2 regions of the Pseudomonas sp. FBCC-B1565 genome follow, and region 1 is predicted to be linked to the other one. Evidence: riboswitches for the same ligand, from Rfam matches in the RefSeq annotation. Region 1 holds a riboswitch; the other holds the start of a gene.

Region 1 (7,520 bases):
CTCGCCCCGGAACCGACCCTGGTGGACAACGGCAGCGCCCAGATCGAATACCGCCCGCTGGGCCCGATCTTCGCCGTGATGCCGTGGAACTTCCCGGTGTGGCAAGTCCTGCGTGGCGCCGTACCGACCATGCTGGCCGGCAACACCTACGTGCTCAAACACGCGCCGAATGTGATGGGCAGCGCTTACCTGATCCAACAGGCGTTCCGCAAAGCCGGTTTCGACGAAGGCCTGTTTGAAGTGGTCAACGTGACCAACGACGGTGTGTCCAAGGCCATCGCCGACCCACGCATCGCCGCCGTCACCCTCACCGGCAGCGTGCGCGCCGGTATCGCCATCGGCTCCCAGGCCGGCGCCGCGTTGAAAAAATGCGTGCTGGAACTGGGCGGCTCCGACCCGTTCATCGTGCTCAACGACGCCGACCTCGACGCCGCCGTGCAAGCCGCCCTGATCGGCCGTTTCCAGAACAGCGGCCAGGTCTGTGCCGCCGCCAAGCGCCTGATCATCGAGGAAGGCGTGGTGGAAGCCTTCACCGCCAAATTCCTCGAAGCCAGCCGCGCCATGGTGATGGGCGACCCGACTTCAGCCGCCACCTACATCGGCCCGATGGCCCGCTTCGACCTGCGCGACGAGTTGCACGGCCAGGTCCAGGCCACCCTGGAAGAAGGTGCGACCCTGCTGCTGGGCGGCCATAAAGTACCCGGTGCCGGCAATTACTATGCGCCGACCGTACTGGCCAACGTCACCGACCAGATGACCTCGTTCAAACAGGAACTGTTCGGCCCCGTGGCCTCGATCATCACCGCCCGCGACGCCGACCATGCGGTGGCCCTGGCGAATGACAGCGAGTTCGGCCTTACCGCGAGCATCTTCACCAGCGACCCGGCGAAGGCGCGGGACATCGCCAATCAGCTGGAAACCGGCGGCATCTTCGTCAATGCCTTCAGTGTTTCAGACCCACGGGTGGCGTTTGGTGGGATCAAGAAGAGTGGCTTCGGGCGTGAGTTGTCGCACTTCGGCGTACGGGAGTTCTGCAATGCCCAGACCGTGTGGCTGGATCGCAAATAAATCAGAGCAGCGCCTGACCTGTGGCTCACCACAGGCATGCGGTGGCCTGAAATTGTTTATGCACGAATATGCCGCCGCACACACTGCACCAACCCCTCCAGCGCCTGCGACTTCACTGGCGCGAGCACACAGACCGTGTGTTCGCGCTGGTCCTCCTTCACCGTCAGGGTGTAATGCACCTGGCCCGGGTTACCGGGCGCGGGTTCACTGCTTTGCGGCAGCTGAAAGAAGTCGCACGCCTCGACCAACTGCCGCAACTCCTGCTGGTCCTGCTCGGGCAGGCTGTCCAACTCAACTGTACGCGGCTTGGCCAGGCCCGGAAAAAAAGCAGGCCCGCCGTTTTCCTTCAGCGAAATTTGCATGGCTGTTCCTCACGTCAGACCGAAATACCGACCGCCTTCCAGCCCTCCTTGACCGCCTTCTGCTCATCCTTGTTCGCACCGTAGAGTCGACCGGCAACATCGTAGGTAATGCGCGCAAAGCGCAAAAACCCTGAGTTCGGTCGCAACCGCGCATCGCGCAATGCGTCGTACCAGATGCGCCCGGCACGCTCCCAGGCAAACCCGCCGATGTTTGTCGCCACCTGGTAGAACGCATGGTTGGGAATGCCGGAATTGATATGCACCCCGCCATTGTCCTCGTAGGTCTGCACAAAATCATCCATGTGCCCGGGCTGAGGGTCCTTGCCCAGCAGCTTGTCGTTAAACGCGGTGCCCGGGGCTTTCATCGAGCGCAGCGCGGTGCCTTTGATCTTTTTGGTAAACAGCCCTTTGCCGATCAGCCAATCGGCGTCCTCGGCCTTTTGCTTCAACGCATACTGCTTGATCAACGAACCGAACACGTCCGACAGCGACTCGTTCAACGCCCCGGACTGGTTGAAATACATCAGCTTGGCCTCATCCTCGGTGACACCGTGGGCCAGTTCATGGCCAATCACGTCGAGGGCTACCGTAAAGCGGTTGAACAGCTCGCCGTCCCCATCACCGAACACCATCTGGGTCGAGTTCCAGAACGCATTGTTGTAGTTCTGGCCAAAGTGCACGGTAGCGTCCAGGGCCATGCCGGCATCGTCGATGGAGTTGCGATCGAACACCTGGTCGAAAAAATCGAAAGTGGCGCCCAAGCCATAATAGGCCTCGTCCACCGCCGCGTCGCCACTGATGGGCTGGCCTTCGCCACGGATCAGTTTGCCCGGCAGGCTGTCGGTGCCCTCGGCGCTGTAGATCGAACGCCGTTTGTCGGCGCCCATCGCCAGCGCCAGGTGCGCCGGCCCCTTGGCAGGCACCGCGACCATGCGCAGTGAGCGGAACGTGCTGTCCTTGGCGCGGGTACGCAGCGCGACATCCCGTTGCGCTTTGTCACCGTTACGCGCGATCTGGTCGAGCATATACGGCGGAATCAGGCAGAAAATCGGGTTTCGGTAATGGCGATCACACATTGGCTGGCTCCTTGTTGGCGTGTGCTGAACGTCCGGGTGACCGTTTGAGGATAGCCCCCAGGGGTTGGTGCGCATGATCAATTGTCATTAACCTATGTTGCAGTCGTGTTTATCCAAGGAGGACTGACCGATGCCCGCACGTAAAACCAAAATCGACCTCGCCTACCGCCCCCGGCTCGCCGACCTGCGCCCGTTGATCGCGCCGAGCCCCACGCTGCTGGAGGCCAGGGCAGCGACACCCCGCGTCACCCCGGCCAAAGACTTGAAGGACCGGCGCGGTTACGCAGAAGACTTTCTCGGCAGCTTCGGAGTGCCCTGGCCCACGCTGGAAGAAGCGTTGGCGAGCGATGCCCAGAAGCGCCTGGACTACACGCACTTCTCCATCACGATGTCACGTGCCAAGCGCCTCGCGCTGTATGTGGGCGTGAACATCGATGGCGGGCAGCATGTGGACATCATCCGCAGCAACGACACCTGGGCCTACGATGGCCGCCTGCCGGTCGACGCCCAAGTCGGCGAAGCGCTGTATGCCAGCAACGGCCTCGACCGCGGCCACCTGGTGCGCCGCCAAGACCCCAATTGGGGCGATGTGGCGCAAACCGCCAACCTCGACACCTTCCACTTCACCAACTGCTCACCGCAGATGAGCGGGTTCAACCAGAAGACCTGGCTGGAACTCGAAGACTACATCCTCGACAACACCCAGCGCTGGAAAGCCCGGGCCACGGTGTTCAGCGGCCCGGTGTTCGCCGACGACGACCGCGTGTACCGGGGCGTGCAGATCCCCAAGGCGTTCTGGAAGGTGGTCGCCTACCTCAGCGATGACGGCAAACCTTCGGCCAGCGCCTACATGATCGATCAGAGCCGCGAACTGGGCCAGTTGGAGCTGGTGTTCGGCCAGCTGCGCACCTACCAGCGCAGTGTGATCCAGATCGAGCGCCTGACCGGCATCCGCTTCGGCAACCTGGCCGACTACGACGGCTTCAGCAACGAAGAACGCGCCACCGGCACGCGGATTGAAGCGCTGATCCAGGGGCCTGAAGACATTCGTCTTTGATCAACGCTTCACAGGTTGATCCGCGTTGACAACTGACACTCACCACGACGCGAGGCGAGCCGCTCTTGATCTGGCTGATACGATTCCATCAAGGGTGAACACTGCATCCGTGGCGAGCGCCGTACCCAGGCGAGTCAACGGGCTAGCCATCATTGCGCGTTGATGTAATGAAACTGTGCCTGCGTTTTCTCGACTGCCGCACGCACGGCGTCTTTCTGCGCCTCGGTGCCCGAGTAGTAAATCTGCATACCCTTCAAGTTTTGCCCTTCGACTGCTTTGCCGATCACCGCAACATCAACCGGCGTGCTGGCACCGATAATCAAAAAGAACACATCGCCCAAGCGTTTGGCATCGAGCAGCTCTGCCCTGAGGTGCGCGGCATTTTGCTCACCCGCCATGGAAATCGCCAGGGTATCGCCGAACATACCGCTTTTGGGGATGCTCATCGTATGCAGCCGGAGCTTGTCCGACCCCGCCGGCATCGACTTGACATAGGCGGAGGCGGCCTCATCAAGAATCTGCTGTTCAGATTTACCTTGGGTGGCACAACCGACGAGAGCGGCGGCGAGGGCGAGCGCGACGAATAATTTCACTGTCTATTCCTTGTGATAAAGCGATCCATTGGCTGCGCATCATAGGAGCCCCACCTTCAAAGAGCCACCGTTGGTTTCACGGCCTCCCGCTCGACCGCGTGATCGACTACCATACCGCGCCGGTTCCCAAACGGGACTAATAGGGAATCCGAGGCGCGGTACACCCGCGCCAATCGGAACTGCCCCCGCAACTGTAGGTGCTGAGCCTGCTCCTCGATGCCACTGGACCTCGTCCGGGAAGGCTGGAGCGTGGCGACGACGCATCAGTCAGGAGACCTGCCGGCCCAAGCTCAATCACTAACCGGCGGGGTGTCCGGGAAGGACATTCTTGCCTGTCGCGCCCCCCGGCGCCCGAGAGTGGATTTCCGAATGGCACGTACGCTTCACTCGGAGATCGCCCCATGCTGCCACGCGTTATCGCCCTGCTTACAGGTGTTGGCTTCTGTGCCCTGGCCCACGCCGCGCCCACTCACTACCCGCTGACCGTGGAAAACTGCGGCAGCCCGATCACCTTCCCGCAAGCCCCCGCCCGCAGCGTGACCATCGGCCAGGCGGCCACCGAGATGCTCTACGCCCTGGGCGTAGGCGATAAAGTGGTCGGCACTTCGCTGTGGTTCAACAGCGTGCTGCCGCAGTACAAGGCGCAGAACGACAACATCGAGCGCCTGGCCAACAACGAACCGAGCTTCGAAGCAGTGATCGCCAAACGCCCGCAGCTGGTGGCCGCCGAGCTGGAATGGGTGGTGGGGCCGCAAGGCGTGGTTGGCACCCGCGAGCAGTTCCATGAACTGAAGATTCCCACCTACCTGCTACCCTCCGACTGCGAAGGCAAGGACAACCTGGTGGGCGCCGACGGCACGCGGCTGGAGCCGTTTCGCATCGAGACCATCTATAAAAGCATCCGCCAATTGGCGCAGATCTTCGACGTACAGGAGCGCGGCCAGCAGTTGAATGACGAGCTCAAGGCGCGCCTGGCCAGATCCGTCGCCACCGTGCAGGGCAAAGGCCTCAAGCAGGCCAGCGCGCTGGTGTGGTTTTCCAGTGCCGAGATGGCCAGCGACCCGTACGTGGCTGGCCACAAGGGTATCCCCGAATTCATGCTGCAAACCCTCGGCCTCTCCAATGTGGTGCAGTCCGATGAAGAGTGGCCTGCCGTCGGTTGGGAAACCATCGCCAAGGCCAACCCGACGTTCCTGGTGATCGCGCGCATGGACCGCCGCCGCTACCCGGCCGACGACCATGAAAAGAAACTCGCCTTCCTGCGCAGCGACCCGGTCACGCGCAACATGGACGCGGTGAAAAACAACCGCATCATCATCCTCGACGCCTTGGCGTTGCAGGCTAGCATCCGCATGTTCGACGGCCTTGAACAACTGGCCACGGCCATCGACGGCTACGACCTGCCAAAATGATGCGCACCCTGCTCGCCCTGGCCCTGCTCCTGATTGCCGTGCTCGCCGGCGTGGCCATCGGCGAAACCGCCATCTCGCCGCAGGTGGTGCTCCAGGTACTCGCCAACAAACTGTGGGGCGCCGGCTACGTGCTCGACCCCATCGATGAAGGCGTGGTGTGGAACTACCGCCTCACCCGCGCCCTGGTCGCTGCGGCCTGCGGTGCCGGGCTGGCGACCTGCGGGGTGATCCTGCAATCGCTGTTGCGCAACCCGCTGGCCGATCCCTACCTGCTGGGCATCAGCGCCGGCGCTTCGACCGGTGCGGTGCTGGTGGCGTTGATGGGGGTGGGCGGCGGCTTGGTGTCGTTGTCGGCGGGCGCATTTGTCGGCGCGATGGCGGCGTTTGCCCTGGTAATCCTGTTGGCACGGGCCAGCGGTTCGGCCAGTGGCACCGGGCAGATCATCCTCGCCGGCATTGCCGGCTCGCAGCTGTTCAATGCGCTCACCGCGTTCCTGATCACCAAGTCGGCCAGTTCCGAACAGGCCCGCGGCATTATGTTCTGGCTGCTCGGCAACCTCAGCGGCGTGCGCTGGCCCTCGGTGTGGCTGGCGGTGCCGGTGGCAGTCGTCGGCTTGGCTGTGTGCCTGTGGCATCGGCGCGCGCTGGATGCGTTTACCTTTGGCAGCGACTCGGCGGCGTCCCTCGGCATCCCGGTGCGTCGCGTGCAGTTTGTGCTGGTGGGCTGCGCGGCGCTGGTGACGGCGGTGATGGTGTCGATTGTCGGCTCTATCGGCTTTGTCGGGCTGGTGATTCCCCACGCCGTGCGCCTGTTGCTTGGCACCGGGCATTCGCGGCTGTTGCCCGCCAGCGCGTTGGGTGGCGCGTTGTTTCTGATCGCGGCGGATGTGCTGTCGCGCACGCTGATCAAGGGCCAGGTGATTCCGGTCGGTGTGGTCACCGCGCTGGTCGGTGCGCCGGTGTTTGCGCTGATCCTGATTGGCCGGAGGAACGCGCGATGAGCGTATTGAGCTGCCGCGGGCTGGGCTTCAAGGTGCGCGAGGCCGAGTTGCTGCGGGATGTTCATCTGGACGTGCAGTTGGGTGAAACCCTCGGGATTGTCGGACCGAACGGCTCAGGTAAATCCACCTTGCTCAAGCTGCTCGCCGGCTTGCGTGCACCCGCATCCGGCGAAGTGCTGCTGGGCGGCCAGCGCCTGGGCACGCTGTCCCGCCGCGTCATCGCCCAGCAACTGGCGGTGGTGGAGCAACAGGCCGACACCGACGACGCCATCCGCGTGTTCGACGCCGTGGCCCTGGGCCGTACGCCATGGTTGTCGGCGCTGAGCCCGTGGTCCGTTGAGGACGACGCCATCGTGAAGCAAGCCCTGCAGGACGTCGACGCCACCCACCTGAGCCACCGCGCCTGGCGCAGCCTCTCGGGCGGGGAACGCCAACGCGTGCACATCGCCCGCGCATTGGCGCAACGGCCGCAGATTCTGTTGCTGGATGAGCCGACCAACCACCTGGATATCCAGCATCAGCTGGCGATCTTGAAGGGTGTGCAGGCGCTGCCCGTGACCACCTTGATTGCGTTGCATGACCTTAACCAGGCGCTGACCTGTGACCGCCTGGCAGTGTTGGATCGCGGGCGGTTGGTGGCCCTGGGCAAACCGCTGGAAGTACTGACGCCACAACGGTTGCAGGAGACGTTCGGGGTGCAGGCGCATTACCTGACGGACCCGCTTGATGGGGCGAAGATCCTGCGGCTGCGCCCCGCTTAATACTGGAATAGCGGTTTATCGTGGCGAGCGGGCTTGCCCCGCGTTGGGCTGCGAAGCAGCCCCAATAAAGCCGCTGCATTCCTCCAGGTCGAACCGAGGCGCAGGGTTTCAGGGCTGCTTCGCAGCCCAACGCGGGGCAAGCCCGCTCGCCACAACAAGCCCACTTGCCACAAAAGCCCGCTCGCCACAG
Region 2 (7,520 bases), 310 kb from region 1:
CGCCTCGACACAACGCGTGCGTTGCAGCGCATGCCCGGCCGTGTCGCGCAGGCACACTTGGCCCAGCACCCGCGTCGGCCCGCTGACCGCCCAGGGGCCGACCTGCTCGGCGAGCAACTTGAGCAACTTGCGCTCGGCCAACACAAAACCCAGGCGCACGCCGGCCAGGCCGAAGAATTTGCCGAACGAGCGCAGCACGATCAAACCGACCTGATGCGCCTGGCTGGCCAGGCTCAGTTGCGGGGTCACGTCCATGAAGGCTTCGTCCACCACCAACCAGCCGCCGCGCTGGGCCAGCCGCGAGTGCCAATCCAGCAAGCGTTGCGGGCTCAGGCTCAGGCCGGTCGGATTATTGGGGTTGACCACCACTAGTACGTCGAGGCCATCCAGGAAGAAGTCGACTTCCTGCTCCTGCACTTCGCGCACCACGTAACCGGCACGGCGCCAGGCTTCGGCGTGTTCGGCATAGCACGGCGACAGCACGCCGACCTTGCCCGCGCGACGCAGCCGCGGCAGCAACTGGATCGCCGCCTGGGAACCCGGCACCGGCAACAGATGCGCAGCGCCATAGTATTCGCTGGCGGCCTGCTCCAGGCCGTCGTCGGTTTCCGGCAGGCGCGCCCACGCGCGCAACGGGATCTCGGGGATCGGCCAAGGCCAGGGCGCGAGGCCGCTGGACAGGTCGAGCCAGTCGGCTTCGGCTATCCCGTATTGAATCGCGGCCTTGCGCAACCGGCCACCGTGCTCAAGCATAGAATTGCGCCCCCGCGCATAGGATCAGCAGCCACAACCATACGCCGCGCTGCACCAGTTGCCAGCCCCGGTCGATGGAATCGGCATCCGCCGCCGGGCCTTCGCCCAGTTGCGGACGATGGTGCACTTCACCGTGATAGATCGCGGCACCGCCCAACTCCACGCCCAGGGCGCCCGCACCAGCGGCCATGACCGGACCGGCGTTGGGGCTGTCCCAGGTCGGGCCTTGGATCCGCCAGCATTTAAGCGCCAGGCGCGTCTTGCCCAGCAGCGCGTAGGTCAACGCCACCAGGCGTGCGGGAATGTAGTTCAGCACGTCGTCGATTTTTGCCGCCGCCCAACCGAAGCGCTCAAAGCGCTCGTTGCGATAACCCCACATGGCGTCGAGGGTGTTGCTCAGGCGGTAAAGCACCACGCCCGGCACACCGGCCACCACAAACCAGAAAATCGCAGCGAACACAGCATCGCTGCCGTTCTCCAGCACCGATTCGGTAGCGGCACGGGCAACTTCGGTGCGGTCCAGCTCGCTGGTCTGGCGGCTGACCAGGTAGCTCACGCGGTTGCGCGCCTCCTCCAGGTCATCACTGCGCAGCGCCTGGGCCACCGGAATCACATGCTCGCCGAGGCTGCGCATGCCGAGGGCGCAGTACAACGCCAGGATCTCCAGCACCCAGCCGATGTACGGCGCCCACGACAAGGCCGTGGCCAGCAGCGTCAGCGGCACCACGGCGATAAACCACGCGGTCACGCCATGGCTGCGCCAGCCACGGCCACCGGTATTGAAACGCTGCTCGATGCGCCCGGCGAAATTGCCGAACGCCACCAGCGGATGCCAGCGCCTGGGTTCGCCCAGCAGCGCATCCAGCGCGACTGCAGCGACACACAGCAAGGCCACACTCATTGACTCACTCCCCACGCATTCTCATACAACATGTCACTCAACGGCCGTGGTTCGGTCCAGCCTTCGAGCTGCAACATCGGTGCCGGGTAGAACTCGGCCACTGGTCCCAGGCACAGCACGGCCAGGGGTTTCGCGCCGGGCGGCAAACCCAGCAGATCGGCCAGCGCCTGCGGTTCGAACAACGAGACCCAGCCCATGCCCAGGCCTTCGACCCGCGCCGCCAGCCACAAATTCTGGATAGCACAGGACAATGACGCCATGTCCATTTCCGGCAGGGTGCGACGCCCGAAGATGTGCCGCTCGCGATCGTCCATCAACGCCGCCACCAGCACTTCGGCGCAGTCGTGAATGCCTTCGACCTTGAGCTTCATGAACTCATCGGAGCGCTCGCCCAGGGCTTCGGCAGTGCGTACGCGTTCTTCTTCCACCAATTGTTGAATCTGCCCACGCAGTTGGCGGTCGCTGATGCGGACAAAGCGCCAGGGCTGCATCAGGCCGACGCTGGGCGCCTGGTGTGCGGCCTGGAGCAGGCGGTGGAGCAATTGCGGGGCGACCGTACCGCCGCTGAAGTGGCGCATGTCGCGGCGTTCGGCGATGGCACGGTAGACAGCCTGGCGGTCGGCCTCGGGGAAGGCGTTGTCAGTCATAGTGCTGAATCGGGCGCAAACAATGCGGCCACCGCCTGGGGATTGGATGGGAAATAGAAATGTACGTAGGACGCCGTCATCCGCCCCTGCCGGTATACCGCCTCGGCACCGCGCCCGCCGTTGGGGCTCAGGCCACGGGCGATCGGCTGCCATTCAGTGGTGGTCAGGGAATGGTGATAGGTATGGCCACGCAGGGTGCCTTCCGGCAATTCGACGCTTTGCAGGGCCAGGGCCGCCAGTTTCTTTTGCATCACCGCGTCGCCCTGGAGCAGGCCAAGCAGTTCGGCGCGGACGCCGTCGACATCGGTCAGCGAGTCCAGCAGGTAGAGCATGCCGCCGCATTCGGCAAGCAAGGGTTTGCCGGCCGCGTGGTGAGCGCGAATGGCGTCGAGCATCGGGGTATTTTCCGACAGCGCCTGGTGGTGCAATTCCGGGTAGCCGCCGGGCAGGTAGAGGCTGTCGGCGTCGGGCAACTGGCTATCGTGAATCGGCGAGAAGAACACCAGCTCAGCGCCCATCGCGCGCAGCAGGTCGAGACTTGCACCGTAGGTAAAAGCGAAGGCCTCATCGCGGGCCACGGCAATGCGCACGCCGTTGAGCAAGGGTTCGGCCTCGATCACTTGCGGCGCAGCAAATGTCACCGGTGGCGGCAAGGCGACTTCGCAACTGCTGCCCAGGGCTTGGGCGGCAGCGTCCAGGCGCACATCCAGGTCATTCAGTTCGCTGGCCTGCACCAGGCCGAGGTGGCGACTGGGCAGTTCGATACCGGTCTCGCGTGACAACGCGCCATACCAGCGCAGGCCCTCGGTGAGGCTGCCTTCGAGCAGTTGCGCATGACGCAGGGTGCCGACCCGGTTGGCCAGTACGCCAGCGAATGGCAAGTCCGGCTGATAGCGCGCCAGGCCCAATGCCAACGCACCGAAGGTCTGCGCCATGGCCGTGCCGTCGATCACCCCCAGCACCGGCACGCCGAAGTGCCGCGCCAGATCGGCGCTGGACGGTGTGCCGTCGAACAGGCCCATCACGCCTTCGATCAGGATCAGGTCTGCCTCCCCCGCCGCTTCCCAGAGCAAACGGCGACTTTCCTGCTCGCCCACCATCCACATATCCAACTGATACACCGGCGCACCGCTGGCGCGCTCGTGAATCATTGGGTCGAGGAAGTCCGGGCCGCATTTGAACACGCGCACCTTGCGCCCCAGGTTGCGATGCAAACGGGCAAGCGCGGCGGTGACGGTGGTTTTGCCCTGGCCGGACGCCGGAGCGGCGATCAATACGGCAGGGCAATGACGGGGCTGATTCAAAGTTCGACGCCCTTCTGTGCCTTGATACCGGCCTGGAACGCGTGCTTGAGCATGCCCATCTCGGTGACGGTGTCGCCCATTTCGATCAACTCGGGTTTGGCGCCACGGCCGGTGACCACCACGTGCTGCATCGGTGGACGGGCTTGCAGGTCGCTGAGGACCTGGTCCAGGTCAAGGTAGCCGTGCTTGAGCGCGATGTTCAGCTCGTCCAGCACCACCAGGCCGATGGAGGGGTCTTGCAGCAATTCGCGGGAGACCGCCCAGGCGGCTTCGGCGGCGGCGATGTCGCGCTGGCGGTCCTGGGTTTCCCAGGTGAAACCTTCGCCCATCACATGGAAACGCACTTGCTCGGGGAAGCGGCGGAAGAACAGTTCTTCACCGGTGCTGTTACGCCCCTTGATGAACTGCACCACACCACACTGCATGCCATGGCCCATGGCTCGGGCCAACATGCCGAACGCGGAGCTACTCTTGCCTTTGCCATTGCCGGTCAGCACCAGCAGCAGGCCGCATTCGTTGGGGGAGTTGGCGATGCGCTCGTCGATCACGGCTTTTTTGCGCAGCATGCGCGCCAGGTGGCGTTCGTCGCGGTCGGGGGAATCGGTCATGGCAGCTCTCCGTTGGGGCTGGACAAAAACGGCGGGCAGGAAAAAAAGAACAACAGACAGCCAAGCATCGCCCACCGTGATGCTGTTGGATGTTGCAGGCCGGTCTCCGGGCTCATGAGTGGTGTGCGGGTTGAAGGCAGGCCAACGCTGCGCCTTCCCATATCGCAGGCGATACAGTGGCAAAAAGCAGCGTCTTGACTCATTTACCGTTGCGGGGGCAGCGCCGGAATCGCGGCGGCACTGTGTAGAAGTGCGCTCACTCACCGGCTTCCCTGTTTCACTCCGTCGACCCGTGGGTCACAGAGCACCTGGAACAAGCGGCGAAGGGTAGTAGGTTGGGGGTGGAGCGTCAATTAAAGCAACTTGAAGTCGACACAAAACAATTGTGGGAGGGGGCAAGCCCCCTCCCACATTTTGATTCGTGTCTGGCGCTAAGGATTACGTGCCAGGTTGCCCGGCAACACGCGCTTGGCACTCAGGTAGGCATTCTGCCAATAGGCCTTGGACAGTGTATCCAGCTTCACCGTACCGCCGGTTTGTGGCGCATGGACAAAGCGCCCTTCACCCACGTAGATCCCGGCGTGGCTGACCTGGGAACCGCCACCGGTGGCGAAGAACAGCAGGTCACCGGTCTGCAGGTTCTGCTCGCTGACGTCCTGCGCGCGCATTACGATCAGCTCGCGGGTGGTACGCGGCAGGGAAATCCCGGCGGCATCGCGGAAGACAAACCCGATCAGGCCACTGCAATCAAACCCGGAGTCCGGCGTATTGCCACCCCAACGATAAGGCGTGCCGACCAGGCCCAGCGCCCGGAAGAGTACGTCTTCGGCCGCAGGCGAGAAATTCTGGGTGGAATAGTTGAACACCGGCTTGGGCTTCACCGCTACGGGAGCGGGCGGCGGTGTGCGGCTTGCGCAGGCGCTGAGGAGCGCGGCGCAGACAATGAGAATAAGGCGGGCCGAGGTCGACATGTGCAGAACAATCCTGGTCTGGATGCGGCTTTCGCTGCCGAACGCTGAAAACCAGAACGCGCAAGCAAAGCTCGCGCGAACGGATTACAACAATATCCAGGGATTCTAGCGCTTACACGTCAAACTTCAAGTATCACTTTAAGTTTACTTGCTAGCGGTAACCGTCGTCGGGGCCATGGCGAGTGCACGCTTGGCTTCGATGAAGGTTTTGCTCCAGTAGCTGTCACCCAGGTTATCGACCCGGACACCACCACTGCGGCGGCTGCTGGAGTGGATAAACTGGTTATCGCCCAAGTAGATACCGGCGTGGCTGACACGACCACGGCCTGCCGTACTGAAGAAAAGCAGATCACCGGGCTTGAGGTTGTTGCGTGCGACCAACGGTGCATTCACGTTGATCATTTCACGGGTGGAGCGCGGCAGGTTCATGCCGGCTTCTTCGCGAAACAGATAGCCGATGAAACCGCTGCAGTCGAAACCGGCTTCAGAGGTACCACCGAAACGGTAACGGGTACCGATCAGGGACATGCCGCGTTCGAGGATGCTGTCGGCCAGGACTGGAAGCTGGTAAGGCTTGTTGCCGGCGAAGTCGGCCAGTTCCTTTTCCGTTGCAACTTCTTCCTCATAAACAGAGGCAGATTGAGCAGCAACGAATTTTGCCTGATTTTGAACCTGTGGTTTTTGCTGATCTGCCACCTGCTGTGGGTGGGAGGCGCAACCAAACAACAGGGTAACGAGTGCGAGGGGCACGAGGGGTGCGAAGCGATTTAGCATGGGCACGACCGTGGCTGATATGTAAAGAAGTCGAGACTATGCCTTCTATCACATCGATTTGCAAATTCAATCGTGGTCTATGTGACTTCTTGTTTGGACTATGACATCTAAGCCCTTAACACCCTGTACCTGCCTTTTGCGTGGCCAAACCGGCTCAAACGCAGGTTTTCTGGCGCCTGTAATTTGCCGAAAGCCGCGAAAACAGCGGGCTAGCTACCAGCCGAGGGTTTCTTTGAGGAAGGGGATGGTCAGCTTGCGCTGGGCCTGCAAGGAGGCCTGATCGAGCTGTTCGAGCAGATCGAACAATGCGCTCATGCTGCGGGTGCCTCGAGTAAGGATAAAGTGCCCGACCTCGTCGGTGAGGTGCAGGCCGCGACGGGATGCGCGCAGTTGCAGGGCACGCAATTTGTCTTCGTCGGACAGCGGGCGCATCTGGAAGATCAGCGCCAGGGTCATGCGCGACTTGAGGTCGGCCAGCTTGATCGGCAACTCGCGGGGCGAAGTCGACGCGGCAATCAACAGGCGCCGACCGCTGTCACGCAAGCGGTTGAACAGGTGAAACAGCGCTTCTTCCCATTCCGCTTTGCCGGCGATCGCTTGCAGATCGTCCAGGCACACCAGTTCGTATTGCTCAAGATGGTCGAAGATGCCGATACCGCGGTCCATCAACTCGGCCAACGGCAGGTACACCGCCGGTTCGCCCATCTGCTCGAACCGCAGGCACGCGGCCTGCAACAGGTGGGTACGCCCTACGCCGTGCTTGCCCCACAGGTAGATCAGGCTTTCGGTCCACCCGGCGTCGGCTTCGCAGAGCCGCTCGACATAGCCGAGTGCAGCGGCATTGGCGCCTGGGTAGTAGTTGATGAAGGTGGCGTCGTCACGCAGACGCACACCCAAGGGCAGCTGAATCGGTTTCATGCTGACTGAACGGCTCCAAACGAACCGTTAGTGGCCTCTGTGTAAAGTTTGCAAAGTTTATACCCGTGACGCCGGGCGCACAATGCAACAGACCCCAAGCAAAATCAAAGGTTTGCGTTAACTTGTTGGATTTGTGCAGATTGTTTGACGGACCGCTCCCAGAAAAGACAAACCCGGCGTTGGCCGGGTTTGTGAAGAAAGGGTTACAAGTCGGGATCTTCAACCCCCGTATACGCATCCGAATCCTTGTACAGATCGTGCACATGGCGCACCAGCACCATGATCACCGCCGCCACCGGCAACGCCAGCAGGATGCCAGTGAAGCCAAACAGCTCACCGCCCGCCAGGATCGCAAAGATCACCGCCACCGGATGCAGGCCAATCCGATCCCCGACCAACAACGGCGTGAGCACCATGCCTTCCAACGCCTGGCCGACCATGAAGACGGCCACGATCCCCAGCATCGGGTACAAGTCCCCGCCAAACTGGAACAAGCCCGCGACCAGCGCCGCGCCGATCCCAATCACAAACCCCATATAAGGCACGATTGCGGCCAGGCCGGCGATCAGGCCGATCAACAGGCCCAGTTCCAGGCCGATAGCCATCAAGCCGGCCGCGTAGATGATCCCCAGGGCCAGCATCAC

The links. A riboswitch is a leader RNA that binds a small molecule or an ion and turns the genes downstream of it on or off. The one in region 1 is predicted to bind cobalamin.
Region 2: another riboswitch for cobalamin. It lies ahead of cobO (cob(I)yrinic acid a,c-diamide adenosyltransferase); the one in region 1 lies ahead of NL123_RS09895 (ABC transporter substrate-binding protein).

What each region holds. Positions count from the first base shown of each region.
Region 1 covers NZ_CP101438.1:2,091,081-2,098,600, reverse strand. Annotated here, with positions in the region: gene NL123_RS09920 (aldehyde dehydrogenase family protein) at 1-1,068, shown strand, start outside; gene NL123_RS09915 (protealysin inhibitor emfourin) at 1,125-1,430, opposite strand; gene NL123_RS09910 (M4 family metallopeptidase) at 1,445-2,506, opposite strand; gene NL123_RS09905 (DNA/RNA non-specific endonuclease) at 2,637-3,563, shown strand; gene NL123_RS09900 (hypothetical protein) at 3,713-4,156, opposite strand; cobalamin riboswitch at 4,260-4,454, shown strand; gene NL123_RS09895 (ABC transporter substrate-binding protein) at 4,558-5,568, shown strand; gene NL123_RS09890 (FecCD family ABC transporter permease) at 5,565-6,569, shown strand; gene NL123_RS09885 (ABC transporter ATP-binding protein) at 6,566-7,330, shown strand.
Region 2 covers NZ_CP101438.1:1,779,843-1,787,362, reverse strand. Annotated here, with positions in the region: gene cobD (threonine-phosphate decarboxylase CobD) at 1-753, opposite strand, end outside; gene cbiB (adenosylcobinamide-phosphate synthase CbiB) at 746-1,654, opposite strand; gene bluB (5,6-dimethylbenzimidazole synthase) at 1,651-2,301, opposite strand; gene NL123_RS08520 (cobyrinic acid a,c-diamide synthase CobB) at 2,298-3,605, opposite strand; gene cobO (cob(I)yrinic acid a,c-diamide adenosyltransferase) at 3,602-4,213, opposite strand; cobalamin riboswitch at 4,294-4,540, opposite strand; gene NL123_RS08510 (C40 family peptidase) at 4,645-5,184, opposite strand; gene NL123_RS08505 (C40 family peptidase) at 5,329-5,958, opposite strand; gene hda (DnaA regulatory inactivator Hda) at 6,172-6,876, opposite strand; gene NL123_RS08495 (AI-2E family transporter) at 7,080-7,520, opposite strand, start outside.